Regions from separate parts of the Eubacterium limosum genome, predicted to be linked through region 3. Evidence: riboswitches for the same ligand, from Rfam matches in the RefSeq annotation. Region 3 holds a riboswitch; each other region holds the start of a gene.
What was found. A riboswitch is a leader RNA that binds a small molecule or an ion and turns the genes downstream of it on or off. The one in region 3 is predicted to bind molybdenum cofactor.
Positions count from the first base shown of each region.

Region 1 (7,589 bases), 1.4 Mb from region 3:
GAATTGCAAACAAAAAATATAGCTGTTGATTTTTAAGTTTTCAATAAGAGGCGTTTATTAAAACAAAAGTCAATTCTAAAAGTTGAATGCCTAATTTTCCTGGGAACGGAGGATTTTATTGTGATAAACGACAAAGCCGCACAGGGCGGTAAGAATACCAGTAGCAATAATGATCAGCCGGACGTCAACCATATCCGCCAGGGGACCAAAGACCGTCATGCCGATCGGAAAGGCTGTGGCGGCCATAATCTGGACAAGACTGAAAACACGGCCCTGCATGGCTTCCTCCACCCGTTCCTGAAGCAGGACGGTGATGGGCGCGGTGATAAAGGGAACGGTTAAGCCCACAAAGAGCATAAACCCTAAAAAAACAAGAAAAACTGGTGAAAGACCGAGCCCAAGACTGAAGATACCACACAGGGTACTGAAGACCATGATGGTGGTTACACGGCTCTTAAAGCCGCCCCAGGCGGCAATGAGGAGACCGCCGATCATGGCGCCGACACTGTAGATGACTTCGTTGGCAGTCAGATACCAGACCTCCCCGCCAAAGGTTCTGGCAATGAGGAGGGGCGTCAAAAAGGCTGTGGGTGTCACTAAAAACATGAGCAGCGCATAAAAAATAAGCAGCACCTTGATAAAAGAATGCCGGTAAGCGTAGAGAATGCCAGTTTTTAAATCGGAAACAGTGCCCGTGTCCTTGGCAGACTCAGCCCGTTTGTGGGGTGGAATTTTGAGGAAAGAAAGCAGAGAAATACCAATGATGGCAGTGACAACGTCAATGAAAAAGGTCGATTCCACAGACACAGTGGCCAGCAGGGCGCCGCTGACTGCCGGAGCCACAATCATGGTCATGTTCTGGAGGCTTCCGTTAAAGCCGGTCACACGCATGAGCATGCTTTTGGGCGTGATCTGCGGAATGAGCGCGTTGACGGTAGGGGTCTGGATACCAGTGCCGACCGAACGGATAGCAGATACCAGGAAGATAATCCATAACTCACGGTAGCCCACGAAAAAACTGAAAGCCAGCCCCAGTGTGGACAGGGCAACCAGAGCGTCGGCGCAGATAATCAGATATTTCCGGTTGTATCGGTCTGCCCACACGCCGGCAAAGAGGGAGATCAGTACCTGTGGAATAAAGGTGACAAGTGTGGAAATGGTCAGCATTATCCCAGAGGTGGTGGTCAGAGTGACATACCAGATAATGGCATACTGGGTGAGTGAAGAGCCGAGCAGGGAAACGGTCTGGCTGGTTAAAAAGAGGATGATCCGTTTTTTCCAATCTTTATCGCGGGTACTGGCTTGCTGGTTCATTGGTTCCTCCTGAGGGCGGCTGCCCTTTAGTTTAAGGTGATAAAATCCTGAATGACCGGATTGTCCGAGGCTTTAAAAGCTTCGACACTGCCGTTAAAGAGGAGCCTGCCGGAATCCATAAAGCTCAGGGTGTCACAGATGCGGTAGGCCTGGCTTGGGTTATGGGTGATGATGATAACGGTCAGTCCGGCTTCACGGTTTCTTTTAATCAGCGCGGCTTCAATAATTTTCAGGCTCTGAGGGTCAATGTTGGCGGTGGGTTCATCCAGAAGCAGGGTATCCGGTGAAAAGGACAGCGCGCGGGCCAGGGCTGTTTTCTGGGATTCGCCGCCGGAAAGCTTTTTGGCGTTCTGTTTTGCGATCTCCTCGATTTTAAATTCTTGCAGCAGCCCCTCGACGATGGGAGCGGCAGCAGCTTTTCCGTACTTGCGTATTTTCAGGGGGTAGGCGATGTTATCATAGACCGACATGGCAAAAAGGTAGGGGGTGTGGCTGGCATAAGTCAGCTTTTTCAGCACAGCTTCATCACCGGGGAGGCCGTTGTAGGTGATGGCGCCGCTGGTGGGCGCGAGAAGCCCGGCGACAGATTTCATCAGCGTGGTTTTTCCCGAACCGTTAGGGCCTAAAATCCCGTGAATTTTCCCGGATTCAAGGCACAGGCTGTCCAGTGACAGGACGGTTTTTCCGTGATAAGTTTTGGTGAGTTTATCAATCGCGATTTGCATAAGGATCTCCTACCATATATTTGTACAGGATTGAATTGGTCACAAAGGAGATGACCAGCAGAATAATGCCCATGGCGATGGAAACCGCGTATTCGCCCATGTTATTGTTCATGGCAATAAAGGTGGTCATGACCCGTGTATAGTTTTTGATATTGCCGCCCACGATCATCACAGCGCCGACCTCGGATACAGCCCGCCCAAAGCCGGTGACCAAAGCGATCATGATGCTGGCCTTAAGCTCCCGGATCAGCAGGAAGAGAATATCCCGGCCGCCAGCCCCAAGGGTTTTTCCCATGGTTACCACAACCTGGCCGTTGACGGTGGTGTCGTTAAACACAATGCCCATAATAATAGGCGTAACGAGGATCACCTGGGCGATGATCATGGCGGTGGGCGTGTACATGAGCTTTAAATGCCCTAAGGGGCCGGAGCGGGCGAGTACCAGTGAGGTGAACAGGCCGATGATGACCGGCGGAAAAGACATAAAAGTGTAGAGCAGCCGGGATACGATCCGCTTTCCCCTGAATTCCTTAATGCCGAGCAGGATGCCCAGGGGCACGCCGAGAACGGTGGAATAAATGGTGGAGGAGAAGGATACGTATAAGGAAAGCCCGACAATCTGGTAGATTTCCGGGTCGCCGGAGATCAGCAGATGGAAGGCCTCGATGAAGCCATTGATAATATAATCCATAGGAAACCTCGTCAGTCTGTCAATTCAAAATCAGCGCCCGAAAAACGGACGCTGACAAATTCTAAATTCAGTTAATGCTTATTTGCTGGCGTTTGGCACAAAGGTTGGTTCGCCATTGATTTTATAATCGGCGATGGCCTTTTGCGCTTCGTCGCTTAAAATCCATTCCTGGAATTTTTTGGCGCCGTCGGTATTCAGCTCAGCACTGACCTTGTCAGGATTGACGACAATGACTCCGTACTGGTTATACAGGTTATCGTCTTTTTCCACAACAACCTCAAGATCCAGATTATCCTTCATATTTAACCAGGTAGCGCGGTCAGACAGGGTATAGGCTAATTTTTCATTGGCCATTTTCAGGGTATCGCCCATGCCAGAGCCGGATTCGATGTACCAGGGCTGTCCTGCCGGGGTAACGCCTGCTTTTTCCCACAGGCCCAGCTCTTTGGTATGGGTACCGGATTTGTCGCCTCTGGATACAAATTCAGACTGGGTTTCAGCAATGGTCTGGAAGGCTTTTACCGCGTCGTTTGGAGCGACTTCTTTCAGTTTTGCCGGGTCATCCTTACTGCCCAGAACAATGAAGTCATTGTACATAACGTCAAAACGTTCGATGCCATAGCCTTCCTTGACAAAATCCTCTTCCTGAGATTTTGCATGAACCAGAAGCACATCGGCTTCTCCGTTTTTGCCCATTTCAATGGCTTTACCAGTTCCAACGGCCACAACCTTTACGGCAATGCCGGTTTCCTCTTCAAACTTGGGCAGGAGCACATCAAGCAAACCGCTGTCCTGTGTGCTGGTCGTGGTGGCCATAATGATTTCACCGTTGGAGCCTGGCTCCAGCTTTTCGGTTTTAGCAGTATTGTTGCTGCTGCATCCTGCCAGGCCGATGACCATGGCCAGAGTCAGCAGCGCGGCCAGAACCAGTGTCAATTTTTTTTTCATTTCTCTTCCTCCTTGATAATGAAAATTAAATATATAAAAGAATAATCTTCTATACCATTGTAATTTGCGAGGAGGAAATAAACGCAGACCGCACGTTTAGTTTACCAACTATCCTTCTCACACTGGAAAGCACAGCCGTTTCCCGCTGCACTCTGACGATTTTGAATCCATGGATTGACTTTAGGATAAAAAATTCGGATAGATAAATCTTTAAAACGATTTCGATATGACTATTTTAACAGAAAATGGCGAAGAATTCAAGCGGCAGTACTAATTGACAAGGGCTGTCAGGCGTGCTAGGATTAATCTGTCAGAAAAACACAGGGATTAGAACAATATTGAGGAGTAAAAAATGAAAGAAATACATATTTGCATTGGCAGTGCCTGCCATGTCAAGGGTTCCTATCAGGTGGTACAGCGCTTCAAGGAGCTGGTGGCCGAACGGGGCCTCGAAAATGAAGTGGAGCTGATGGGTACCTTCTGTCTGGACGCCTGCAGCGACGGGGTGGCTGTCAAGGTTGACGATCATATTTATACGGTTAAGCCAGAGGGCGTGGACCAGCTGTTTGACCAGATAATGGAGGGAAATAATGGGTGTCATTAATTTTACAAAGGCAAGCTGCCGGAATTGCTATAAATGTATCCGATACTGCCCGGTAAAGGCCATTAAGCTAATGGACAATCAGGCTCAGATCGTTGAGGACCTGTGTATTGGCTGCGGTAACTGTTTTCGGATTTGTCCGCAGAATGCCAAATATGTGGCCAGCGATGTGGACAGCATCAGGCAGTGGCTGGAGGAAGGGCCGGTGGTTCTGAGTTTGGCGCCGTCCTTTCCCGCCGGGTTTAATGCAGAAGACCCCCTGCAGGTGCTGAGCGGACTCCGGGCTTTGGGATTTACAGTGATTGAGGAGACCGCCATTGGGGCAGAGCAGGTCTCAAAATACTATGCCAAGGATTACTGGGGGACAAAACGCCATGTGATCACAACCTCCTGTCCGACAGTTAACATGATGATTGAAAAATACTATCCCGATGTGGTGGAATACCTGAGCGAGGTGGTATCTCCCATGACCGCTCACGGTATGATGCTGAAGGAAAAGTATCCCAACGCGAAAGTTGTGTTCGCAGGGCCCTGCATCTCAAAAAAGATGGAAGCCGTCGACGCTGCCAGGCCGATCATCGACGGAGTGCTGACCTTTGATGAGCTGGATGTGTGGTTTAAGGAAGAAGGCATTAATGTATCCGATATGCCTACAGGCGGCTTTGACGCGGCTGGCTGTAATGTGGCGCGGTTCTATCCGCTGGCCGGAGGTGTGGAAAAAACCAGTATACCAGGCGTGCAGGGCGTCCGGCGGGTCATAAAAATTGATGGCCTCAAAAACTGCCGTGACTTTCTGGATGATATCGGTAAGCTGGAGGGCCAGTACTGGATCGAAATGAACGCCTGCGTCGAGGGCTGTGTCAACGGCCCGGGCAATACCCACAGCCCTCTGGTCAAGTATGAGCGGATCGAGCGTGTGACAGATTACATTAATAATAATGCCCGCAAAGACCCGGAAGCAGCTGAGCAGGCGCCGGATTTCAGCCGTGGCTTCGCTGTTGAGAAGAAGGACCCCTTTGCGGGTGTGCCGGAGGAAGCCATTGAAGAAATTCTGCGGCAGACAGGAAAGTTCACCCCGAAGGATGAGCTGAACTGTGGTACCTGCGGTTATGACAGCTGCCGTGAAAAAGCCGCGGCAGTTTACTGCGGCATGGCGGAGTTAGACATGTGCCTGCCCTTTATGCGCAACCGCAACGAGGCCATCTCTAATCTGATTATCGCGTCGACACCAAACGCCATCGCGGTGCTGGACAAGGATTTCAGGATTGTTGATTTTAACGGGGCGGCCGAAAAGCTGTTCAAGACCGCCAAAACCGATGTGCTGCACAAAAATTTCGTTGAAGTCTTTGACTACAACCCGTTCAAAAAGCTGGACAATGTCGAGGGAAATTACTACAGCGGCCGGGGACTCTACACCCGCGGCAATATCCATTTTATGGAAATTCTGACCTATATCCCAGGACAGAAGATGTACATGGGAATATTTGTGGACATCTCCAGAGAGATCAAAAAGGAACGGGCATACCAGAAAATGCAGGAAGAAACCCTGGACATGGCCCAGAAGGTCATCGACAAGCAGATGCGTGTCGCCCATGAAATCGCAGAGCTGCTGGGTGAAACCACTGCCGAAACCAAAGTTACACTGACCCGGCTGCAAAAGGTTGTAGGAACAAGAGAGGAAGAACAATAATGGCTTTTTTTGTCGATATTGCCCATGACAGCATCAATAAGCACCATCAGGAGCTGTGCGGTGATAATGTGGAAATCCGCATCAACGATGAGAGCGTGATCGTTGTTCTGGCCGACGGGCTTGGAAGCGGTGTGAAGGCCAATATCCTGGCGACCATGACCTCCACCATTGCGGCGACTATGCTGGAGGATAAAATGTCGCTCAAGGATGTGGTAGAGACGTTGGAGGCCACCCTCCCGGTCTGCCAGGTTCGGAAACTGGCTTACTCGACCTTTACCATCGTCCAGGTTTACTGGAAGACCCGGCGGCTTTATATTGTTGAGTTTGACAATCCGCCCATTGTCTACATCCGGGACGGGGAAATATTAGAGCTTGAGCGCCACCCCATCGAGTTCCAGGGCAAACAGATCTACGAAACCACCATGAAAATTGAGGAGAATGATGTTCTCGGCTTTTTCAGTGACGGCGTGATCCACGCCGGGGTGGGAACCCTGCTCAATTTCGGATGGCAGTGGGAGGACGCGGCCGACTATCTTCTGGCACGCACCTATGATGAGAAAATGGTCACCTCAAAGGATATCTCCATGCGGATGATAGAGACCTGCAACGACCTGTACGGCGGCGAGCCCGGTGACGACACAACGGTTGTGGTGATGAAGGCCGAGGAGCACCAGTATGTGACGTTGTTCTCAGGTCCTCCTCTGGACCGCACCAAAGACCAGATGATCAGGGAGATTTTGGACGAAGCCAAAGGCACAAAGGTAGTGTGCGGCGGCACCGCCAGCAACATTGTGTCGCGGGAGTACGACGAGAAGATCGATATTGATCTTGACACCATGTCGGAACGGGTACCGCCGGTTGGCCGTATGAAATCCATTGACCTTGTGACCGAAGGGGTGCTGACCATCCAGGAAACAGTCAATATCATTGAGGATTATATCCACAAGCGCCGGGGTCATGAAGTCTTTGAGGGAAATAACGGCGCGTCCATTCTGGCAGATCTGCTGGTAAACCACTGCACCCATCTCGATCTGATTCTGGGCAACTCCATCAACCCGGCCCACCAGAACCCGGATTTTCCCGATGCGCTCAGCTCAAAGTGGAAGATCACCCAGCGGCTCATCGATTTGCTTAAGGAGCTCAACAAATCTATCAATATTGTGTACGTGTACACAGCCGGCCTGCGGGCCGGCTTGTTTAAGTTGTACTTAAGCGGTAAAATATAAACTTCTAACATAGCATTGATTCTTGACACTAAATTCAAAAAAGTATAAAATAGACTTTATAATGAGTGTCTAAAAAAACAATAATAACAAAATATTTACTTTAGGGAGGTGAATGTTATAGACATATTAACTATATGCTTAATCGTTGGTATAGTCATTGCCTTTGGCGTTGGGTATTTTATCCGAAAAAACGTTGCTGAGGGCAAGATAAATAGTGCTGAAGAAACAGCCAAGAAAATCGTAAACGATGCAGTCAAAGAGGGCGAAGCCCAAAAGAAGGAAATGCTGTTTAACGCCAAGGAGGAATCCTTAGCTTTAAAGGAAGCCATTGAAAAAGATAACCGCGAGAGACGCGCCGAGCTCCAGAAAACGGAAAACCGTTTGATCCAGAAGG
Region 1 is NZ_CP019962.1:2,911,654-2,919,242, forward strand. It holds gene B2M23_RS13635 (MFS transporter) at 91-1,314, opposite strand; gene B2M23_RS13640 (ABC transporter ATP-binding protein) at 1,341-2,039, opposite strand; gene B2M23_RS13645 (ABC transporter permease) at 2,023-2,730, opposite strand; gene B2M23_RS13650 (ABC transporter substrate-binding protein) at 2,809-3,678, opposite strand; molybdenum cofactor riboswitch at 3,773-3,890, opposite strand; gene B2M23_RS13655 ((2Fe-2S) ferredoxin domain-containing protein) at 4,031-4,282, shown strand; gene B2M23_RS13660 ([Fe-Fe] hydrogenase large subunit C-terminal domain-containing protein) at 4,269-5,969, shown strand; gene B2M23_RS13665 (PP2C family protein-serine/threonine phosphatase) at 5,969-7,195, shown strand; gene rny (ribonuclease Y) at 7,304-7,589, shown strand, end outside.
Region 1: it holds a riboswitch for molybdenum cofactor, as region 3 does, so the genes downstream of both, B2M23_RS13650 (ABC transporter substrate-binding protein) here and B2M23_RS06875 (formate/nitrite transporter family protein) in region 3, are expected to answer to the same signal.

Region 2 (7,589 bases), 1.9 Mb from region 3:
ACGCTAACCAGATTATCAATGTCCTGCTGATTTCTTTCAGCATCATATCACTGGCTACCACAATTCTGGTTTCTCAGAATATGGGCGCAAAAAATTATAAAAATGTGTCGACAATCTATACATTGGCACTGATCGTCAACCTGATTTTCTCAGTGATCATCAGTGCGATTCTGCTGTTTTTTACAGAGTCCATCTATCATATGCTGCAGGTGCCAGACACCATTATGCCCGAAACGGTTGCCTATACGCGAATCATTGGCGCGGGTCTTTTTCTGCAGGCTGTGTTTCTGACCTTTTCGGCTATTTTCAGGAGCAACCGCCTGATGAAGGAAACCATGTTTGTCTCCATTATTATGAATGTGCTCAACATCGGTGGAAACTACATTCTGATTAACGGCATTGGCCTGCCAGGCCCCCTTGGTGTAACCGGAGCTGCCATCTCCAGCAACATCGCCAAGCTTGTCGGGGTGGTGATTGTCGTCTGTCTGTTCGTTAAAAAAATCAAACCGGGAATGTCTTTAAAAACATTGAGGCCTTTCCCAACTGCGATGCTCAAAAGATTATTGTTTATCGGGATTCCCTCGGGCGGTGAGACACTTTCATGGACGCTGAGCCAGACCGTGACAATGGGATTTGTGAATCTCTGCGGCGCGGTGGTCATTACAACCCGTGTGTACGCGGTGATGTTTGCCATGATCACTTACCTGTACAGCAATGCGATTTCCCAGTCCTCCCAGGTTTTAGTAGGCTATATGATCGGAGCGAGGGAATATGACAGCGCGGACAGGCGTGTGAAAGCTACACTCCGGTCATCTGTGCTGGTATCCTTCTGCGTGGCGCTTCTGCTTTTTGTGTTCAGTGATCAGATTTTTGGTTTTTTCACCTCAGACCCGGAAGTCATAGCCCTCGGCAAGCAGGTGATGTTCATCGATATTTTTCTGGAGCTCGGACGTGCGGTAAATATGGTGATGGTCCGCTCACTTCAGGCGGCCAATGACATTTTGTTTCCCATTGCCCTTGGTATTAGCTCACAATGGTTTGTGTCGGTGGTTCTGTGTTATGTTTTAGGCATTATACTGGGCTGGGGACTGGTCGGGATATGGATCGCCATGGCCTGTGATGAAATCCTGAGAGCCGCCATGTTTTTAGTCCGTTGGAAACGCAGGAAATGGATGGATTTAAGCATTAAGAACGCCGTGAAGGCCTGACAAAAACGAAGGAGGTACGTCGTTTCGACGTACCTCCCTTTTGGTTTAGCAGCCATCTCTGTCTATTTTTTTACTTTTTTGAAGATTCATGGAAAAGATACAGCACAGTGTGCTCTGCAGTCCCCATAAAATACCGATGATAATAAAGGGGAACGCGCCAATGGGGGTGGTCAGGGCCGCAAACATGAGCAGCATCATGACAATGAGAAAGGCCATCTGCATAATTTGAAAGGTTTTATAGGCAGCCTTGTAGAGAATGAATTTTTCCGCCTCATCATTGCTGTTCATCCATACCTTTTGAAAGTTTAAATCCAGTGGGTTTCCCTGTTTTTCCGGATTCATCTTTTTGGTCAGATTCACAAAGAGAATCTGGAGAATAACGCAGAAGATAATCGGCAGTAAAAATGCCGCGAGTGCCCATAAAAGGGAAGTGGAGCTGCTATTGTGTATGCTGCTGACATTGATACCGTAAAAAGCAAAGGTGAAGATCAGCGTGATATTGCCAAAGATTATCCCTGTATCACAGAGATGGTCAGCTTTTTCATAGAGCGCATCCGAATCGTTTGTTTCCAGCTGTCTGTAAGTGTTTCTTGCTGAAAGGTAAAACAGCGCGGTGATAAGCATTAAAACAGCAGAACCGGCAGAGGAAATATAAAGCCCGTAAGCCAGAATATTGTTTTGCAGCAGCTGTACGCTATCAACAACGTCAAAGCCTGGATAGTTCAGCAGGAAACTAGCCAGCCCGCCTAAAAAGCCGCATATGATGATCAGGGTAAAAAATTTAAGGTAAATGTGTTTGCTTTCTTTTGCTTTCATGTCAGTTTTCCTCCTCGAGGGTATGGGTAAAAAGGGAATCGATGGTGGTATTAAAAATATCCGCGAATTTTGCGGCAAGCCGGACAGAGGGAGAATAATGGTTTTCCTCGATCAAAACAATGGTTTGCCTGGATACACCAGCCAGCTTGCCAAGCTGTGCGGGCGTAAGCTTTTGTTGGATTCTGTAATCTTTCAGGTGGTTTTTGTGCGTGTTCATTGCGATTCCTCCTCTTCTGAATAGGTAAAGATGTCCTCAACGGTTGTATTAAAAATTCGGGCAATTTTAAGTGCCAGCGTGACGGAAGGAGAGTAATCTCCGCGTTCGATTAAACTGATGGTTTGTCTGGATACACCGGCCAGCTTACCAAGCTCTGACTGATTGATTTTATCCCGGGCCCGGAACTCTTTTAATCGGTTTTCGAGGGGCATGCTTAGGCCTCCTTTGTATATGATTTTTGTCATCTTGACAAATATTCTTGTCAAAAATAGTTTAACATTGACAAAAATATTTGTCAAACAAAAATTTAATAAAAATGAAAGCATAATAAATCTTTAAAAAATTTTAAGAACGTTTACAAGGATTTGAAAATGTGCTATGATAATGATAACAATAGAATTGCTCTGAAGCTGGAAAGACCCTTCCGGGGCCTTTTCAGCCAATGGGTAACAGGGGCAACCCTGTTGTCTGCCATCTTTGCAAAGGAGCCCGTAGAAACTGTTTGTATTATATACAAAGCTATTTCTGCGGGCTTTGTGTTTTCCAGAATTCCAAAACACAAAGCGATTCTCATTTTGTAAACTTACCACAAAGGAGGTGTGAGGGTACTGCGTCAGCAGTATCCGGAAGCGTATGAGCAAACAACTCATGATTAAACCTGAAAAGTGCATAAGCTGCAGAACCTGCGAACTGGTCTGCTCTTTTGGGCACTATCAGGAATTTAATCCAAAACTGTCAAATGTAACAGTCATGGATTATGAAAAAGCAGCCATAACCATTCCTGTGATGTGTATGCAATGTGAGGAACCAGCTTGCATGAAGGTGTGTCCGGTGGGCGCGATCTCAAGGAATGAAAACGGTGCGTTTGTTATGGATGAAGCAAAATGTATCGTGTGCAAAATGTGTATGAACGCCTGCCCACTCGGCAACATCAGCTTTAATCCGGTTAAGAGAAAAGTGTTTAAATGCGATCTGTGTGACGGCGATCCAAAATGCGCCAAGTTCTGTCCGTCCGGCGCCATTGTCTATGGCGAAGCGGTTGAGATGGAACGCAAGAAGGCCATTGCGGATCAGCTGAAAGACGTTTATGGATTGGAGGGATAACGATGAATGGATGGATGGGACAATTAATCCGCGTTGACCTGGCAGCAGGAACCATCAAAAAGGAACCGCTTAACATGCAGGCCGCCCATGATTTTATTGGCGCGCGTGGCCTGGGTACAAAATATTTCTGCGACGAGGTAGACCCGCAGGTAGACCCGCTTGGTCCGGATAATAAAATGATTTTTATGACAGGGCCGTTAACCGGTACGGCTGCTTCCTGCAGCGGACGGTATGAGGTCGTGGCAAAGGCGCCTTTGACGGGAACCATTGGTGCTTCAAACTCCGGTGGGCATTTTGGCCCCGAACTGAAATTTGCAGGCTATGACGGGATTATCTTTGAAAACCAGAGCGACCGTCCGGTTTACCTGTATATCAATGACGACACAGTGGAGCTCAGAGACGCCTCAGACCTCTGGGGCAAAGACGTTTATGAAACGACCGAAGCACTGGAGGGAGCCTGCGGAGAAGGCGCACGTGTCGCCTGTATTGGCCCGACCGGTGAACAGGGCTGCCTGTATTCTGCTATCATGAATGACAAGCACCGTGCAGCAGGCCGTGGTGGTATGGGCGCTGTAATGGGCAGCAAAAAGCTAAAGGCTGTTGTGGTCCGCGGAAGCGGCGGGGTAACAGTGGCGCGGCCTGAGGGCTTTATGGCAGCGATGACCGATGCCCGCACCAAGCTCAAGGAACACCCGGTTACCGGTGGAGGCCTGCCGACCTACGGCACAGAGGTTCTGGTCAATATGATCAACGAAGTCGGTGGTCTGCCGCTTCGCAACTGGCGTGACGGCGGCGTCTATGATAAAGCCGATGATACCTCCGGTGAAGCGCTGGTCGATTCTTATCTGGTTAAAAACAAGGGCTGCTTTGGCTGCTCCATTGGCTGCGGCCGTGTGACCAGAATACCAGACGGGCCATTTAAGTCCATGGGTGAAGGCCCGGAATACGAGGCCGGCTGGTCCTATGGTGCAGACTGCGGTGTCAATGATCTGGCTGCTATCTGCAAGGCGAATTTCCTCTGTAACCAGTATGGTATGGACCCGATCACACTCGGTTCAACCATCGCCTGTGCCATGGAGCTTTATGAAAAGGGACTTCTGAGTGAGGAAGAGATTGGCCGTCCGCTGCCCTTTGGCGACGCACAGGCAGTAGTTGATCTGACAGAACTCACGGGAAAAATGGAGGGCTTTGGTGTTGAATTGGCTCAGGGCTCGTACCGCCTGGCAGAAAAACACGGTGCGCCAGAGCTGTCCATGTCTGTTAAAAAACAGGAAATGCCGGCTTATGATGGACGTGCTGTCCAGGGGATGGCTCTTGAATATGCTACCTCAAACCGTGGAGGCTGCCATGTCCGTGGTTACCTGACCTCACCCGAGGTTCTGGGCATTCCGTTAAAGACGGACCCGCTTGTAACTGAAGGCAAGGCACCGCTTCTCAAGACCTTCCAGGATCTCACAGCAGCGGTGGATTCCAGCGGCATCTGCCTGTTCACCACCTTTGGCATCGGCCTGCCTGAGATTGCGGCGCAGTACCGCGAGGCTGTAGGCTCAGATGAAACGGATGAGGAATTCCTGTTAAAAGGAGAACGCATCTGGAACATTGAAAAGCAGTTTAATATTGCAGCAGGTGTTGAGAAGGATACTCTGCCGCCAAGACTGCTGCGCGAAGCCCTGCCGGAAGGCCCGGCAAAAGGCAAAGTGGCTGAGCTTGACGTCATGCTGAAAGAATACTATGAAGTACGCGGCTGGAGCACGGAAGGTGTGCCAACCGAGGAAAAAGTTCAGGAGCTAGGACTTTAAACGACAGATACTGGAGATGGGGCACAGCCCTGTCTCCTTTCATGCATCATAACGCAAAGAGGAGATTAAAATGAAAGTAAAATTTTTCGCTACCATCCGGAATTATACAGGCTGCCGTCAGGCAGAGGTACCGGTCTGTAAGGATATGTACACACTTTTGCATACCCTCTCTGAAACCTATGGCGATGCTTTCAGGAATCATGTTTTAAGTCCAGATGGGGAGGCGCCCGGAGAAGAGATTATCCTGATGGTCGACGGTCGTCATATCGAGCATTTGCAGGGGCTTAAGACACCTCTGAACGAAAACAGTGCTGTGGCAATTTTTCCCGTTGTTGCGGGAGGATGAGGAAGGGGAGTGAGCCCATGCAGGAAATAACAAAAGAATCAATCGACAAAATCTTATCAGCATATCCCAGGGACCAGCGGCATTCTCTGGCAATGATGCAGGATATGCAGCATCATTTTAACTATATTCCAGAGCAAGGAATGCAAGCGTTGGCCGAATATCTGGATTGCCCGTTATCGTCATTATACTCAATGGCAACCTTTTACCGGGCGCTGAGCTTAAAGCCAAAAGGAAAGCATATCATTAAGCTCTGTGACGGAACCGCGTGTCATATTCGAGGCTCTATCAATCTGATCACCGGTATTAAGCGTGAGCTGGACATCAGTCCGGGTGAAACCTCGGGAGATGGGCTTTTCTCGCTGGAAACCGTGAACTGTCTCGGCTCCTGTGCGCTGGCGCCGGTAATGGTGATCGACGGTGTATATTACGGAAAGGTAACGCTTGAAAAGCTGCCCGAGATATTGAACCAGTACAGGGAGCTTTCGGAAGGGGGCGCAGAAGCATGAAGCAAAACGTTTTAGTCTGCTGCGGTACCGGCTGCCGGGCCAATGGGAGTCTGTTGGTTTTAGAAGCGCTTCAAAAAGCTGCCAGAAAGCATAAATCTGATATTGAGGTATCCCCTATGATCAAGTCCACTGGCTGCAACGGCTTTTGTGAAAACGGCCCGATTGTTAAAATTGAGCCGGCGGATATCTCCTATTACAAGGTTAAACCAGAGGACGCGGACAGCATCATAAAGGATACAGTGCTTGACGGAAAAATCATTGAGAAGCTTTTGTATAAAGGAAATGATGGAAAACGCGTGCGCTCGCAGAATGAAAATCCATTCTACGCCCCACAGAAAAAGTGGGTACTGCATAACATCGGGGAGATTGACCCGACCAATATCGACGATTATATCGCCAGGGGAGGCTACAGTGCTTTAAAAAAAGCCTTATCCATGGATGCGGACAGGATCATTGGGGAGGTAGAAGCCTCAGGTATCCGGGGCCGCGGCGGTGCAGGGTTCCCGACAGGAACCAAATGGCGCCAGGCGTTAAAATATGATTCGGATGTAAAATATGTGGCATGTAATGGCGACGAGGGTGATCCCGGGGCTTTTATGGACCGGTCAATACTGGAGGGCGACCCGCACTCTGTTATTGAAGGCATGATTATCTGTGCCTGCGCCATTGATGCGCAGGAAGGCTATATGTATATCCGTGATGAGTACGGCCTGGCAGTAGAAAACTGCAAAATCGCGCTGCAGCAGGCCAGAGAAAAAGGATTCCTGGGAGATTCTGTCATGGGAACAGGCAAATCCTTTGATATTCAGATCGTTCGAGGCGGCGGCGCCTTTGTCTGCGGCGAATCCACTGCGCTGATGGCGTCGGTAGAGGGCCGGGTAGGTGAGCCGAGAGCAAAATATATCCGTTCTGTCCAGAGAGGGCTGTGGAACAAGCCGACCGTATTGAATAATGTTGAAACCCTGGCGAATATTCCGAGAATTATCCAGGATGGCGGCGCGAAATTTAAGGAATTAGGAACAGAAAAGAGCAGCGGTACAAAGGTCTTTGCCCTGGTTGGCAAGGTCAAACGTACCGGCCTGGTTGAAATACCAATGGGGAGTACCCTGAGGCATTTAATCTATGACATTGGCGGAGGGATTCCGGGAGACCGGCCCTTTAAAGCGGTGCAGACCGGCGGCCCGTCGGGCGGCTGTATCCCTGCCGAGCTTTTAGACCTGCCCATGGATTTTGATACCCTCACCAGCTATGGCGCCATGATGGGGTCAGGCGGTGTGATTGTCATGGATGACCGAAGCTGTATGGTCGAGGTTGCCCGCTATTATATTGAATTCCTGTGTGATGAATCCTGTGGTAAGTGTACGCCGTGCCGTGAGGGACTGCGTCATCTCTTAACCATACTGACCGATATCTGTGAAGGCAGAGGACAGGAAGGCGATATTGAGCTGATGGAAAAAATCTGCCATACCATGCAGGACGCATCCCTGTGCAGTCTGGGAAAAAGCGCTGCGAATCCAGTTTTGACAACCATAAAATATTTCCGGGACGAGTATGAGGCGCATATCCATGAAAAACGGTGCCCTGCCGGTGTCT
Region 2 is NZ_CP019962.1:3,418,382-3,425,970, forward strand. It holds gene B2M23_RS16015 (MATE family efflux transporter) at 1-1,208, shown strand, start outside; gene B2M23_RS16020 (DUF3169 family protein) at 1,254-2,024, opposite strand; gene B2M23_RS16025 (helix-turn-helix transcriptional regulator) at 2,026-2,241, opposite strand; gene B2M23_RS16030 (helix-turn-helix transcriptional regulator) at 2,238-2,453, opposite strand; molybdenum cofactor riboswitch at 2,632-2,745, shown strand; gene B2M23_RS16035 (4Fe-4S dicluster domain-containing protein) at 2,875-3,345, shown strand; gene B2M23_RS16040 (aldehyde ferredoxin oxidoreductase family protein) at 3,348-5,144, shown strand; gene B2M23_RS16045 (MoaD family protein) at 5,215-5,490, shown strand; gene B2M23_RS16050 (NADH-quinone oxidoreductase subunit NuoE family protein) at 5,508-5,996, shown strand; gene B2M23_RS16055 (NADH-quinone oxidoreductase subunit NuoF) at 5,993-7,589, shown strand, end outside.
Region 2: it holds a riboswitch for molybdenum cofactor, as region 3 does, so the genes downstream of both, B2M23_RS16035 (4Fe-4S dicluster domain-containing protein) here and B2M23_RS06875 (formate/nitrite transporter family protein) in region 3, are expected to answer to the same signal.

Region 3 (7,589 bases):
CTCCCGGTAAATCCGTAAGCCACTCATCCACGTTTTTCCTGAAAACTTCTTCCCGGTCTTCCGGTACTGGATGCAGGGTTCTCAAATCATTGTACGCTGCTTCCCGGCTTTCGTAATCGCAGTGAAAGCCATCTGTCACAATTTTAACGTTTGGGTTTACGCCCATATCGTAGAGCAGATTAAAATTCACATTATATCCAAGCAAACGGTTCATTGGAGGTATCGGCTTCAGCGCATCATCCACACCGTAAAACAAAGCATCGTGCACATGCTTCAAGCTGGGGTTTTTGGCCCAGCAAAGAATAAAGACATATTTATTTGCCAATGCATTCAGCTTGATAAGGTCAGCGAGGGCTGTTGTCCGTGACGCGATGACAATATCATGCTTTTCGATATTCTCACCGGGCTTTACATCATCCCAATTCAAAAGCCTGGTGGTCAGATTTGACACACCGGCAGCGTCAGCGTTTTCCTGGCACTTTTCCAGCATTTGCTGCGCCACATCCAGGCTCGTGACACTTTTCGCCATACCGGCGATCGGTACTGAGAGCCTGCCAGGTCCACAACCCACGTCCAATACTGTATCTTCCTTTGTAATAATCAAAGCGTCCAGCTGATTCTGTGTATACTCTCTTTCCAGCTGCGCCATTTTATTATACATTTGCGCAACCGACCCCCACATTTTAGCAGGATCACTATCCATGGGGCCTGCCTTAGCTGCTGGATGGCTTAATTCTGAAATTGCTGCCCAATTTACTAATCCATTCATAATTTCACCGCATTTCCTGTTTTACCGGATCATTTCTTTAGTTGATTCTGAAAACATTTACTTTTACATTTTATCGCTTTTTTTAAAAATTGTCCATACAGTTTCCACTAAAAACAATTTTTTACCCTACGTTTTCCATTTTCTAAACTTCTGTCATTTTCTCCAATACCTTGATGATCGTCTGGAAAATCTGATCATTAGAAGGCATACGGTTAGGCGCTCTGCCCTCCCCGTTTTCAACAAAAATACAGCCATCTTCCTTCAAAGTCTGGATATTCCGCTGCACGCTGGGCTTGCTATACATCATCGGATTGATATTATTTGCAAACACAATGGGCGCTGTGGTGGAAAGAATAGTCGTCGTCAGTAAATTGTCCGCTATGCCATTGGCTGCTTTGCCGATAGTATTGGCGGAGGCTGGAGCGATCAGCAGCAAATCAGACTGGTCGGAGGTTTTGTGCTCAGGATCCCATACCTTTGGTTCCTCAAACTGGTCGATTTCAACAGGATTCCCCGACGCGCGCCGCAGTGGAAGCGGTGTAATAAAATTAAGGGCATTCGGGGTTAATATCACCTTTACCTCTGCTTTTTCATTTCGCAGCATCCGGATAAGTCCAGTAATCTGGTCAACCGGCGTACACGCCGTAATCCCAATGGTTATGTTTTTTCCAATCAGCATTTTCATTTCTCCTGTAAACATTTAAATTTTCTTATTCATTATAGCACAAATAGATCTGAACTCATAAGCCGCTCTTAAATTTATATAAAAAAGACCCTTTCATATATAAAAGGGTACTTTATCATTATTTCCATTCACTCGTTCACTCTTTATTTTTTGTAAATATATGCATAATAGTAAACACAAGGCACGATTATGGCACCGCCGATAATATTGCCGATTGTGACAGGCAGCAGATTATTCACAAACATCTGTCCCCAGCTGACATCCGCACCCAGGAAAATCCCAAGAGGAATATAGGTCATATTGGCAACACTATGTTCAAATCCTGCAAAAACAAAAAGCATAATCGGAAACCAAATCGCAAAAATTTTACCGATCATATCCTTTGCCCCGGCCTGCATCCAGCATGCTAAAACAACCAGCATATTACATAGAATACCGCGGATAAGCGCTGCTGAAAAAGGCATCCCAACCTTTGCCTGTGCAACGGCCATCGCTTTGTCCAGCACTGCATCTGCATAAAGGCCGCTTTTAGCCAAAACAAAAGCCAACAGGATTGATCCGATTAAATTTCCTATATAAACAATCACCCAGTTCGTCAGCATTCCCTTGATGGTAATTTTTTTATCCATCAGGGCCAGTGTCATCAGGTTATTGCCCGTAAACAGCTCCGCACCGCATAATATTACCATCATCAGGCCTGCCGGGAAAACCGAAGCGCCGATAAACTTAGCAATCATGGCCTCACCTAAAGCGCCTTTACCAATGCCTGTCGCCAGCAAAAAACCATGGGCGCCAAAACCAATAAAAACACCCGCAAAAATGCCGAGAAGCAGCATTTTACCGATGGAAAGGGAGGCCTTTTTTACACCATTCCCAACCCACACATCTCCAATCTCCGCCGGAGAAAGAAAACCATTCATTTCACACACCTCCTGAATGTTTATTCCAAAATTATATCATAGCTTTAAACTTTGTTAAAGTGTAAATTTTTATTCTTTTTAGACTATTTTTTATATTTATAGGATAAAAAATGGCTATAAATTACTATAACATTACTTCCAAAGGGATTATAATTGATTAAATATCAAATATACTTATATATCAAAACACAAAAAGCAGAACCGCATGGTCCTGCTCCATTCAGCAAAGGATTCAAACGGCTGCCGAGGATGCGACGGCCGTTTGACTTGGTAGATTATATAGCTTAGTGCCTTTTGTTCTCAATGACAAAAAGCAGCAGGAGCTCATGGATAAAATAACCATTTTTTTGAAAAATCAATAAAAAAGGGCATACTTCTCCCGTGTCGAAATATGCCCCTGAAAATTTTCAGGAATCATCTGCATTCTTCTCAAACACGGAAAGCATATCCGTTTCCAGACATACTCATCGGTCCCCGGCCATGGGGGCTTCACTTCCTTTAGGCCTTCGGACTCGAATGCGGTTATTTTTTTGTTTATTTCTTCCAGATAAACTGAAATTAATGCTACGCTTATTATAAATCATTTCCATCATGAAGTCCAGCATTTTCTCACAGACATTTTCAAACAAAATACTGTATAGTATTGACATACTGTATGTAACACACTATAATGTGATTAACAACAAATAAAGGAGGCCTGCCATTTGGATAAGGATAGTGTTTTATCAAGTATGGTATCCGAGCTGCGCCGGGGAACGCTGGTTCTCTGTGTACTAAGCCAGCTAAAAACACCTATGTACGGCTACAGTCTGGTAAATACACTCAATGAAAAGGGTATTGCGGCAGAGGCAAATACGCTCTACCCGCTGCTCAGACGCCTCGAAAGCCAGGGGCTTCTCGAAAGCTCCTGGCAGACAGACGGACCAAAGCCACGAAAGTACTACCAGACGACTGAATTCGGCAATGAAATTTGCCAGCAGCTAAAACAACATTGGGATAAAACAGTCAACAGCATAAACCAGATTTTTGAGGAGGAAGAAAAATGAAAAACGAACTGATTGATCGGTATGTCTACGCGGTTACAAGGCGGCTGCCTGCCCGACTGCGAAACGATATTGATAAAGAACTGCACTCGCTCATTGAAGATATGCTGGATGCCCGCTGCGGTGGCCTGATGCCAGAAGATCGTGATGTCCGGGTCATTCTCACCGAGCTGGGAACCCCGTCTGAACTGGCCATGAGATATATGCCTGAAGGCCGCGACCACCTTATCGGCCCTGCCTATTACAGCCAATACAAAATGGTTACTGGCATTGTTCTGGCTTCTGTGACCTTCGGGCTTGTCCTTTCTGGATTTATCTCATTTTTCACAGACAGCAGTGAAGCTTTGTACTTCACCCTTTTCTCATGGATCGGTACACTGATCACTGGCCTTATCGCTGCTTTTGGCGCAGTCACTTTTATTTTCGCGGTCTTTGAACGAAAAAACATCGCCCTTAATTTTGGCGGCAGTGAGCTTGACAGTCTTCCCCCGGTTCCAGAAAAGAAATCGGTCATTCCAAAGGGAGAGCCCATTGCCGGTATCATTTTTTCTGTGATCTTCTGTGTAATCTTTCTGGCCGCTCCTCAGATTATCTGCGCAAAATTCGGTGCGGATCAGCCCTTTATCCCTGTGTTTAATGTAGACCTCATTCACCAACTGTGGTATATCTTTGTTGCTCTCACCATCCTCGGTATTGCGAGGGAGAGTTTTAAGCTCTACGAAGGTCGGTACACTAAGAGGCTGGCGATCGTCACCGTTGTCACTGATATTCTGAGCGCAGCTCTGACCTTAGTCCTTCTATCCAGCCAACAGATTTTAAACAGTGCTTTTATCGCAGGGGCTTCCCCCATCTTGTCAAACGAGGTAATCACAGGCATTTTAACTTATTTTAACCTGTTCTTTATGGCAGTCATTCTTTTTTGTCTCCTCCTTGATATGGGTGTCACCCTGTTCAAAGGCTTCTGGTATAACCGTTAAGGAATTGCATCAGGCCCGGCAGATTCTGCCGGGCCTGATGACTTTATGACTTTTCATAAATTTCTTGTTAAAAATATATAAATTTTCTGATAAAAGGGTATAAGTATTCGAAACATTCGTGTCCGCAGTTTCTTGCAACACGGAGGTTGTCTTTTTAATACACCAAGAGGAAAAGTAGAGGATTAAAATGAGACACTTAAAAAAATCGACAGAAATTCCTGTTAGCCTGGGCGCTTCCATTGTAGCCCTTGGCGTCGTCTACGGTGATATCGGCACTTCGCCGATGTATGTTATGAAGTCTATCATTGCCGGTAACGGCGGGCTGAACTCCATTGATGACAACCTGATCCTTGGGGCACTGTCCCTGGTAATCTGGACCGTCACGCTTCTTACTACGGTTAAGTATGTCCTTATCGCGCTCAAGGCCGACAATCACGGTGAGGGCGGTATTTTTTCGCTGTACAGCCTGATCAAAAAATACAAGGCCTGGCTCATTGTCCCTGCCATGGTGGGCGGCGCGGCGCTTTTGGCCGACGGTATTCTCACCCCGGCTGTCACGGTTACAACAGCCATTGAAGGCCTCCGAAGTCTGCCGTTTATCTACCGTTTTTTGGGCGACGAGCAGAGCCGTATTGTCATGATTACGCTTGCCATCATAGCGCTTCTGTTCTTTGTCCAGCGGGCTGGTACCAAATCCATCGGTAAGTCCTTTGGCCCGGTCATGACTGTGTGGTTTCTCTTTTTGGCCATTTCAGGCATTGCCAACATGGCTGGCAACTGGGAAATTCTGAGGGCTTTTAATCCTCTCAGAGGCGCCGCTATTCTGTTCAGCCCGAATAACCAGGCCGGCGTCATGATTCTCGGCAGTGTGTTCCTGGCGACCACCGGGGCTGAGGCGCTCTATTCAGACATCGGCCATGTGGGAAGGGGCAATGTCTATGCCAGCTGGCCCTTTGTCAAAGTCTGTCTGATTCTGAACTATCTGGGCCAGGGCGCCTGGCTCATGGCAAACAAGGGGAATACCACACTGGGCACTTTGCCTGATCTCAACCCTTTTTTCCAGATGCTCCCAGACAATATCCGTATTTTCGGCGTGCTTCTGAGCACCCTGGCAGCAGTTATCGCATCTCAGGCTCTCATCACTGGCACCTTCACATTGGTATCTGAAGCGATCAGCCTTGACCTTATGCCGCACATGCGCATCACCTATCCCTCTGAAACTAAGGGACAGCTCTATATTCCCCTGGTCAATCTGGTCATGTGGCTGGCCTGCAGCGGCGTCATTCTTTATTTCCGTTCCAGCGCGCGGCTTGAATCTGCCTACGGGCTGGCCATTACGCTGACCATGCTCATGACCACGCTGCTGCTGTTCATGTATCTGCGCTGTCTGAAAGGTCTGAGAATCCTTCCTTTTATTTTTCTTGTCTTTTTTGGCGGGCTGGAGGGGACCTTTTTTCTCTCAAGCCTTTCAAAATTTGAAAGCGGCGGTTATGTGGCGCTGCTCATTGCGACGATTCTTTTTGCGATTATGGCGGTATGGCACCGTGGAACAGACATCGAGCGCTCTCAGGCCCTTAAGCTGCACATTTCGGACTATACCAACATGTTTGGAGATGTTCACAGAGACAACAGGCTCATCACAGTATCGGATAATCTGGTCTACCTGATGAATGAAACCGAGGGCGACACCATCGACCGCGACATTTTATATTCTATTTTTGACAAAAAGACAAAACGGGCCAGAGCCTACTGGTTTGTCAGCGTCAGTGTGACCGATGAGCCCTACACCCGGGAGTATACCGTTGACAGCTTTGGCACAGATTATCTTTTCAGGGTAAAGCTGTACCTCGGCTTTAAAGTAGACCAGCGTATCAATGTCTATCTGCGCCAGATTGTCGGCGATCTGATTACCAGCCATGAGCTCCCGCCACAGCAGCGCCGGTATTCCATCGGCGACAACAGCACTGTCGGGGATTTCCGGTTCTGCATTCTGCGCAAAATGCTGGTACCCGAAAGTGACATTCATCCCTCAGACTGGGCCGCTGTTTCCTTAAAATATATGATCCGCCGTGTCGCCGGTTCCCCGGTGCAATGGTACGGCCTGGAAAACGCCTCAGTGATTGTGGAGTATGTGCCGCTCTTTATCAAAATGAAAGCGTCCAACCCCCTAAAACGGGTAGACGAATGACCCAGTTTCAAACAAAAAAGAGAACCGGAATTTTACGGTTCTCTTTTTAATTTTTAGTACCATCTGGTCATTGGCAGGTCGTTATTCACGCCCTTGGTCATCAGAATCTGGCTCAGGTCAATGATGCCATTGTGGAAGGTTGCTGCGCAGGAGCAGAGGTATAAATCCCACATACGGATAAATTCATCGTCAAACATTTCGCGCACCTCATCCAGATGCTCTCTGAAACTCTTGTCCCAGCAGAGCAGGGTCTTGGTATAATGCCGTCTGAGGCTTTCCACATCAATGACGTAAAAGCGACGCGAAGCAGCCAGGCTGATCATTTCTCTGAGTGACGGGATCATGCCGCCCGGGAAGATATACTTCTTAATCCACGGGTCACCCGGATGTTCCTCCAGAGCACTGATATAATGCAGCAGAAAGAGCCCTTTGGGGTTCAGCACCTTATCCGCGCAGGACAGGAAAAGATCATAGTTGTCTCTCCCCACATGCTCGACCATGCCTACGCTGACAATACGGTCAAAGGTTTTTCCATATTTTGGCAGATCCCGGTAATCCATCAGCTCCGCTGTCAGCTGGCCTTCCAGCCCTTCCTCTGCAATGCGCTCGCTGAATTTCTTGTGCTGCTCAAGACTCAGGGTAATGCCCACGCCGTTGATTCCGTATTTTTTGGCGGCCTCGATCAGGAGGAATCCCCAGCCGCATCCAATATCCAGAAGGCTCATTCCTTCTTTCAGGTACAGCTTTTCAAGGATATAATCGACCTTATTGACCTGAGCGTCATAAAGGGTATCGTTTGGATTTTTAAAATAGCCGCAGGAGTAGCTCAGTGTATCGTCCAGCCAGAGCCTGTAAAAATCATTGCCGATATCGTAGTGGGAGGATACCTCATCCTTTTGGTTTTTCTTGGAGTTCGAGGTGAAGATCAGCTTTTTCAGGGCAGATTTGTCCAGAGAAAATTTATCCATCTGGCCCAGAAGCTGGTCAAGCGCCTGAAAAAGGTCGCC
Region 3 is NZ_CP019962.1:1,474,350-1,481,938, reverse strand. It holds gene B2M23_RS06885 (class I SAM-dependent methyltransferase) at 1-769, opposite strand, end outside; gene B2M23_RS06880 (flavoprotein) at 912-1,448, opposite strand; gene B2M23_RS06875 (formate/nitrite transporter family protein) at 1,598-2,374, opposite strand; molybdenum cofactor riboswitch at 2,781-2,904, opposite strand; gene B2M23_RS06870 (PadR family transcriptional regulator) at 3,079-3,420, shown strand; gene B2M23_RS06865 (hypothetical protein) at 3,417-4,394, shown strand; gene B2M23_RS06860 (KUP/HAK/KT family potassium transporter) at 4,582-6,582, shown strand; gene B2M23_RS06855 (SAM-dependent methyltransferase) at 6,636-7,589, opposite strand, start outside.

Region 4 (7,589 bases), 1.6 Mb from region 3:
AAAAGGACAGCAGGATAAAATAAATCCAGCAGCTGCTGATGTCCATTGATTCTGCGGCCAGAAGCATGTTTTCCATGGCGGTAGAGCAATCGTAGTCCAGACCAACATTTTCTTCTGAACTTGAAACGACAATGAGTGTCGGCGCGCCATAGAGGCAGGCAAATTCCGGATCATTTCCTAAATCTGCCAGATGGCCGCCAAGCTGTTTAGCGGTTTCTTTTGCAAGACTCTCCATCCGGTTAAGCATCTTTTTATTTTGGATGACCGTAAAATTCCATCTCTGATCTCCTGCATTAGGCGCATACATGCCTGCTTCCAGAATGGTTTCAAGCTCTTCCCTGGCAACCTGATCTGTTCGGTAACTTCGGATGCTCCTTCGCTTTAGAATCGTCTGCAGTGTTTCGTTTTTCATTATTATTCCCTTTCTCCACTAAAATAACTGGCTACAGCGTGATGTCGCTTCTATCCTCATAAAGCGGCAGAATGAGCCGCATTGAGAATAAACCGTTTTCCGCTTTATATTTTAACAAACCGCCATACCGTCTGGCAAAGGCCGAAATGCTCTGTGTTCCAAAGCCATGATCCTCTGCCTGTGTTTCCGGATAACCCGTTTCTGCATTAAACAATATCTTGCCTGTATAGGTATTGGTAATCTCAAGAAACAGCTGTGATCCTACCGGAGAACATACAACACCGATTTTCCGCTCATCAGAGCTGTCCATTTGATGGCAGGCGTTAATGGCGTTTTCAATGCCGTTGGCGAAAACCAGGGATATCTCCTCACCGCTGATGGGGAGCTCTTCCGGAAGATCAACTTTTATGCTCACCTCAACACCTGCATTTTCAGCCATCTGCCCATAAACAGACAGTACGGCGTTCAACACTTCATCCTCACAGTAATAAACCGCCGGGCGGCTGATTTTCTCAATGGTACTATTCATAGAAGCCAGGAGGGCCAGCGCCTCATCGTCACGCCCTGTCTTGATACATACAGTCAACGCACTGGTAAGATGCCTGAGATCATGCTGAAAAATTCTGAGATTCTCCTCGCTCTCAGCAATGCCCTGCATGTGTTTTTTGAGGGATGTCACCTGAAGCTGCATGGAGGAAAGCTCCCTCGTGCTCTGAAAATAGCTGTTTTGCTGCTTAAGGATCGTATAGATGGTTCCATTATATAAAACAATAGCGACACAGAGACCACTGGCCGCCGGAATGTTTTCGGGCCGTTCATTTAACGGCGCAGGATAGGAAGCGACATTTAAAAACGAAAGCAGCAGGCAAATAGGGATCAACGACAGGCGTATCCAACCTGTTTGCAGCTGTTCGAGTGTCTCAAGAAGCGGATTCCGGATAAATTTTATGATTACCAGTATTATCACCAGAAAAATCAATACCTGATTTAAAAGCTGACCGATACCATTTGGCATATACGGTGCTAAGATACCGCAGAACAGATCCTGGATCGCCACAAAGGTACACGACATAAGAAAGGAGAAAAAGGTCCTCGCATCATTATAACGGGACAGGATAATATTAAAACCAACAGCAATAACAATATGCAGCAGACGAAACTCCAGATCATTCAGAGTATATGGCAGCCTGAGCTCCATTAAAATATCAAGAATAATGACTCCGAGTATTCCCGCTCCGGTAATCAGAAAGGTTTTGGTTTTTGAAAAACGCCAGTTTGATAAAAGCAGGAAGTAGACAATGCCAAAGGGTGCGGTAATAATAATTTTCCATAAACTGAGTGCATCCATGTCTGTTTCCTCCCCTTACTTTTGATTCTATTATAACGAAAAAGAGTCCAAGATGCAAAGTGAATCCGTCACTGCATTCAACCAGCATTTAAAATGGTCATACCATTTATCCTTTAGAAGGCAGCGCATTGTCTTCCCACGTCAAAAAAACGGTGACTTCCTGAGCACCGTTTTTCTCTGTTTTTTTATTTTGCTTTTCCCTGCTCAGCCACTTTTTTCATTCGTGTTTCAATGATGGATTGGTCTCCCAGATAATAGTGGTCTGTCATATTAAAGTCATCGTCAAATTCATAGACCTGAGGAATACCGGTTGGAATGTTGACGCCCATGATCTCATCCTCTGACAGGTTTTCAAAGTATTTGACCAGTGCCCGGATCGAGTTGCCATGGGCTACCAGAAGAACACGTTTTCCCTCCAGCATATCCTTTTTGATCACATTTTCATAATAAGGGATGACACGGGCGATGGTATCCTTCAGGCTTTCTGCCAGAGGCAGCTCGCTTTTTTCCACATTTCGATACTGTTCCTGCAGCTGCGGATTTCTGGGGTCATCCGGTTCAAGGGCCGGGGGACGGACATCGAAGGAGCGGCGCCAGATTTTGACCTGTTCCTCTCCGTATTTCTCTGCTGTCTCCGCCTTATTCAGGCCCTGCAAGGCACCATAATGGCGTTCGTTAAGCTTCCAGTTCTTTACAACCGGCAGCCAGGCACGGTCCATGGTATCCAGAACCACATTTAAGGTATCCACTGCTCTTTTTAAAAAAGAGGTGTAGCAGATATCAAAATCATAGCCCTTCCCCTTTAACATGTTACCAGCGTCTGCAGCTTCTTTGATACCTTTATTCGATAAAATTACATCCGTCCATCCTGTAAACAGGTTCAGGCGGTTCCATTCACTTTCACCATGTCTTAAAAGTACAAGCTTCATCTTTATCATCTCCTGTTCTTTTAAATAATTATACCCAAAAGTCTCTGAAAATTGCATATTTTTCAAAAATGATTCCTTTTTATACTCATTATTTTCACAGCAGAGATTTATTCCTATCTTTATCTAAATTTTATTTTAGAATCAAGTTGAAGTCCCTGGTATTATCAACTATAATTGACATACAAGCAATAAAACATCAATTTTGATAATTATAATATCTGAGAGGGAGAGCTAATATTATGAGATTAATTACCCGTTCTGATTTCGACGGCCTTGTCTGTGGCGCACTGCTCAAGGAAGCCGGAATCATTGATCATTGGAAATTTGCCCATCCTAAAGACTTACAGGATGGCCTGGTTGAGATCAACGAAGATGACTGTCTGGCAAACGTCCCCTTTGTGGAGGGTTGCGGCCTCTGGTTTGACCATCATTCCAGTGAGTTTGAGCGCAACCAGCTTGAAGGCAAATACAAAGGTGAAAGCCGTATTACACCATCCTGTGCGAGAATTATTTATGAATACTATGGCGGTGAGGAACGTTTTTCACACTTCAATGAAATGCTGGCTGCAGTCGACAAGGTAGACTCCGGCAATTTGACCATTGATGAAATTCAAAACCCTGAAGGTTGGATACTGATTGGTTTTTTAATGGACCCGAGAACCGGGCTTGGACGCTGGCGTAATTTTACCATCTCCAACTACCAGCTGATGGAAAAGCTCATTGATGCCTGCCGCACCATGTCCACTGATGAGATTCTAAACCTCTCGGATGTCCAGGAGCGTATCGAAATTTATTTTGAGCAGACAGCCAGGTTCAAGGAAATGGTAAGCAAATATACCCGTACCGATGGTGATGTTATCATTTCTGACCTGCGTGGCGTAGACCCTATTTATACAGGGAACCGATTTCTTATTTACAGCATGTACCCTGAACAGAACATCTCAGCCTGGATTGTCAGTGGCAAAGGCGGACTGGGCTGTTCAGTCGCTGTTGGCTATTCTGTTTTAAACCGGACCTCCGATATCGATGTTGGCAGTTTAATGCTGAAATACGGCGGTGGCGGTCACAAAGCGGTCGGTACCTGTCAGTTTAAAGACGAGGAAATCAAAGACAAGCTGCCTAAACTGCTGAATGAGCTTGTGAACCCTTAATCGAAATTTACCTTTCTATAACCCCCGCTTCTGTCACAGGACCGGGGGCTTTTATTTTTTCTTCTTTAAAACGTTATCAAACCATGCTATAATGGATTTATTGAACAAACTCTGATGGCCTTAACCTAAATACAGGCTTCCAAAATCACCTGTCCATGGTTTTGCCACGATAGGGTAATGCTGGAAACGGCTTTACCTTCCGTATTTGAAAAGGAGTAAAAAATGAAAAAAAAACTGCTATGTATGATTCTGGCCCTTACTTTGATTTTAAGTGTGACTGCCTGCAGCCCTAAGCAGGACGCCTCATCCGACAAAACCTTCGGCGAAATCAAGGTCACAGACGCCATTGGACGCGAGGTTACTCTTACCGCACCGGCGACCAAGGTGGTGGGAACACATAATCCATCCCTAAATACCGCAGTTGTCATTGGCGGCGGCGGAAAGTACATTGCCGGCTTTGGCAACAAGGACATGGCCCGTGGCCTGTATGAGGAAGTAATCGACGGATACAATGACCTTCCCCAAATTGGTAAGGGCAAAGACATCAATATGGAAACCGTTATGGAATTAGGCGCAGACCTCGCTATTCTGCCTGAGCGTTTTGCCAGTCAGGCTGACCAGTTTGCCGAAGTTAATGTTCCTGCAGTGGTTGCCCTCCCCAATGATGAAAGTTTTGACACAGTCACGAACTCTTTAAAAATTGTGGGAAAGGCTCTGGGTGAAGACAAACGGGCTGAAGAGATCACTTCCTTTATCGATGATAAAATCAACAACATCAGCAAAAAGGTAGGTGCTGCTTCAGAAAAGCCATCCATTTTGTTTTTAGGCGGCACCAGCTCTCTCACTGTTGCGCCTGACGCCATGATTCAAACTTATATTATCGAAAAGGCTGGCGGCACCAATGCGGTCAGCGGTCTGGACAAAAAAGGTGAATTTGCCGATGTGAGCATTGAACAGATTGTAGGCTGGAATCCCGACATCATCTGGGTACCCTCCTACGCCAAATATAAGGTGGACGATATCTTGAATGACCCAGCCTGGACCAGTATCAAAGCGGTTCAGAACAAAGCCGTTTATGTTTTTCCATCCTCCCTGGAGCCGTGGGACTACCCCACTGCCTCCTCTGTACTGGGTGTCTGCTGGGCAGCCAATAATCTCCACGGAGATCTTTACAACTCAGATGATTTTATGAAGGATGTCGATGCCTTCTATCAGATGGTCTATGGCAAAACCTTTACCAAGGAACAGCTTGGGCTTCAATAAGCATTGAGGTCTTCCGGGCTGGCGGGCTTTACGATTGCCTGCCGGCCCTTTCATTTTATCTGCTATGAAGAACACAAAACATCGACATCTCATTATTATACTGACGGTTATATTGCTCACGCTCATTGTTATTGCCTGCTGTGTGGGGCGCTATACAGTTAATCCCAAGGATATGCTCCATGCCATCCAGACTAAAATGACAGGCGTGCCGGGGAATCTGGCTATGGAAAACGTCTTTTTTGTCATTCGGCTGCCCCGTGTCATTGCCGCGGTCAGCATCGGCGCAGTGCTTTCACTCTGCGGTGCGGTTTATCAGGGCATTTTCAAAAACCCGCTGGTATCACCGGATTTGCTCGGCGTTTCCAAGGGTGCCTGTGTCGGCGCGGCACTGGCGATTCTTCTGGGCGGCGGCATGCTTGCGCGCCAGCTGTCTGCCTTTGCCTTTGGCATCATCGCCATGCTCATGACCATGACCTTTCCAAAGCTTCTGCGCAACCAGAGCAACCTTGTCCTGGTGCTTGCCGGTATCATCACCAGCGGCTTTATGGATTCAATCCTCGGACTTATGAAATTCACCTCTGAAAATGATACGGACCTCACCGCCATTGTTTTCTGGCAGATGGGCAGTCTGTCTTCCATAAAAGTTCATGAAATTCTCTCTGTGCTGCCTGTCTTTGCTGTTGGTGCACTTATCCTGCTGAGCCTCTCCTTTCGGATTAATATCCTTTCCTTTGGCGACATTGAAGCCCAGAGCCTTGGGGTTAATGTCAAGAAAATCCGATGGGTCATCATCCTGATCGCCAGCCTGCTGACAGCTAGCGCTGTCTGTATCAGCGGAACCATCGCCTGGATTGGGCTGATCATGCCCCATCTTGCAAGAATGCTGGCCGGTTCTGACCATATTAAATCTTTACCGGTAACCATGCTGATGGGCGGCATTTTTCTTCTTCTCATTGATACCATTGCGCGGACCGCCACCTCTCTGGAAATTCCGCTTTCGGTTTTGACAGGACTCATCGGAGCCCCCTTCTTTGCCTGGCTTTTATACCGGCAGAAAGCAAAGGTGAGCTGATGAAGATACAGATTGAAAACCTGTCTTTTTCTTACGATGAATCCGCTCCTCTGCTAAAAAACATTGGCTTTACCCTTAGCTCTGGCCGTGTAATTTCCATCCTCGGGCCAAACGGAGCAGGGAAAACGACGCTGCTCAACTGTATTGCCGGTCTGTTTAAGCCCGCAGAGGGCAGCATCCTCATTGATGGAAGAGACATGGACTCGCTCACCCACCGGAAGATTGCCAAAATAATCGGTTATGTGCCACAGATCATTGTCCCCACCTTTTCCTATTCTGTTCTGGATTATGTGGTGACAGGCTGCGCGCCTCACATCGGTACCTTTGAACGGCCAAAGCAGATTCATTTTGACGCTGCTATGGCCGCGCTTGAAAAAATGGGTATTACAGCACTCAAAGATAAGCCCTACAACGAGATCAGCGGCGGTGAACGGCAGCAGGTCAGCATTGCACGGGCCCTTGCTCAAAAGCCATCCTTCATCCTGATGGATGAGCCCACCTCCCATCTGGACTACGGCAATCAGATTCAGGTTCTTAAAACGATCCGCTCAATGGCTTCTCAGGGCTACGGCATTGCTCTGACCACACACAATCCAGACCATGCGCTGCTCCTGGGCGATCAGCTGGCTGTTCTGGAACGTGATGGTACCTTTACCTTTGGCGACTGCAAAGAGGTATTAACCGAGCCATTTCTCAACCATCTTTACGGTATAGACCTCCGGCTTGAGGAAATCACTTCCGTTGGCCGCCGGGTCTGCTTTGCACCAAAACTATAAAATGGAGGTTTACCATGAATCCAAAAAAATTACTGGAAGAACAGCTTAAGCTGGAGGAAGCCGGGCGACCTTACGCGGTTGTCACGATTATCCGGGCTGATGGCGCCGTCCCCAGAAAAAGCGGTAAAATGTTGGTAACTGCGGATGGCAACAGCATCGGCACCATTGGTGGTGGCAGTTCAGAGCTGCTGGCCATACAGGATGCCCAGGCATGTATCCGCTATGGAGAAAACGCCATTAAGGATTATACCCTGAACAACGAAAGCGGCATGGTCTGCGGAGGTGACTTCTCGGTGTTTATTGAGGTTGAAAACCCAAGACCGCGTCTGATTCTCTGCGGCGCTGGCCACGTTGGGACTGCCCTTATGAAAGCAGCCCGACTGGCTGGCTTTGATATCACACTGGTTGATACCCGCGGGGAGGACCAGATCGGAGATGCCATCTTGCTGTCAGATACCTACGTACCCGTTGAGGACTTCTATAAAGGGATGATGGCTCTGACGATTCCCGCCGGGGCTTTTATTGTCATTACCACCTATGGTCACCGTTTTGACAAAGAAGCGCTTGCGGCAGCTCTTACTAAAAAAGCCGCCTATCTTGGGATGATTGGCAGCCGTAAAAAAATCGCAGCGGTTTAT
Region 4 is NZ_CP019962.1:4,333,316-4,340,904, forward strand. It holds gene B2M23_RS20360 (nitroreductase family protein) at 1-412, opposite strand, end outside; gene B2M23_RS20365 (sensor histidine kinase) at 444-1,760, opposite strand; gene gpmA (2,3-diphosphoglycerate-dependent phosphoglycerate mutase) at 1,946-2,689, opposite strand; gene B2M23_RS20375 (DHH family phosphoesterase) at 2,929-3,840, shown strand; molybdenum cofactor riboswitch at 3,938-4,072, shown strand; gene B2M23_RS20380 (ABC transporter substrate-binding protein) at 4,063-5,103, shown strand; gene B2M23_RS20385 (FecCD family ABC transporter permease) at 5,168-6,175, shown strand; gene B2M23_RS20390 (ABC transporter ATP-binding protein) at 6,175-6,951, shown strand; gene B2M23_RS20395 (XdhC family protein) at 6,966-7,589, shown strand, end outside.
Region 4: it holds a riboswitch for molybdenum cofactor, as region 3 does, so the genes downstream of both, B2M23_RS20380 (ABC transporter substrate-binding protein) here and B2M23_RS06875 (formate/nitrite transporter family protein) in region 3, are expected to answer to the same signal.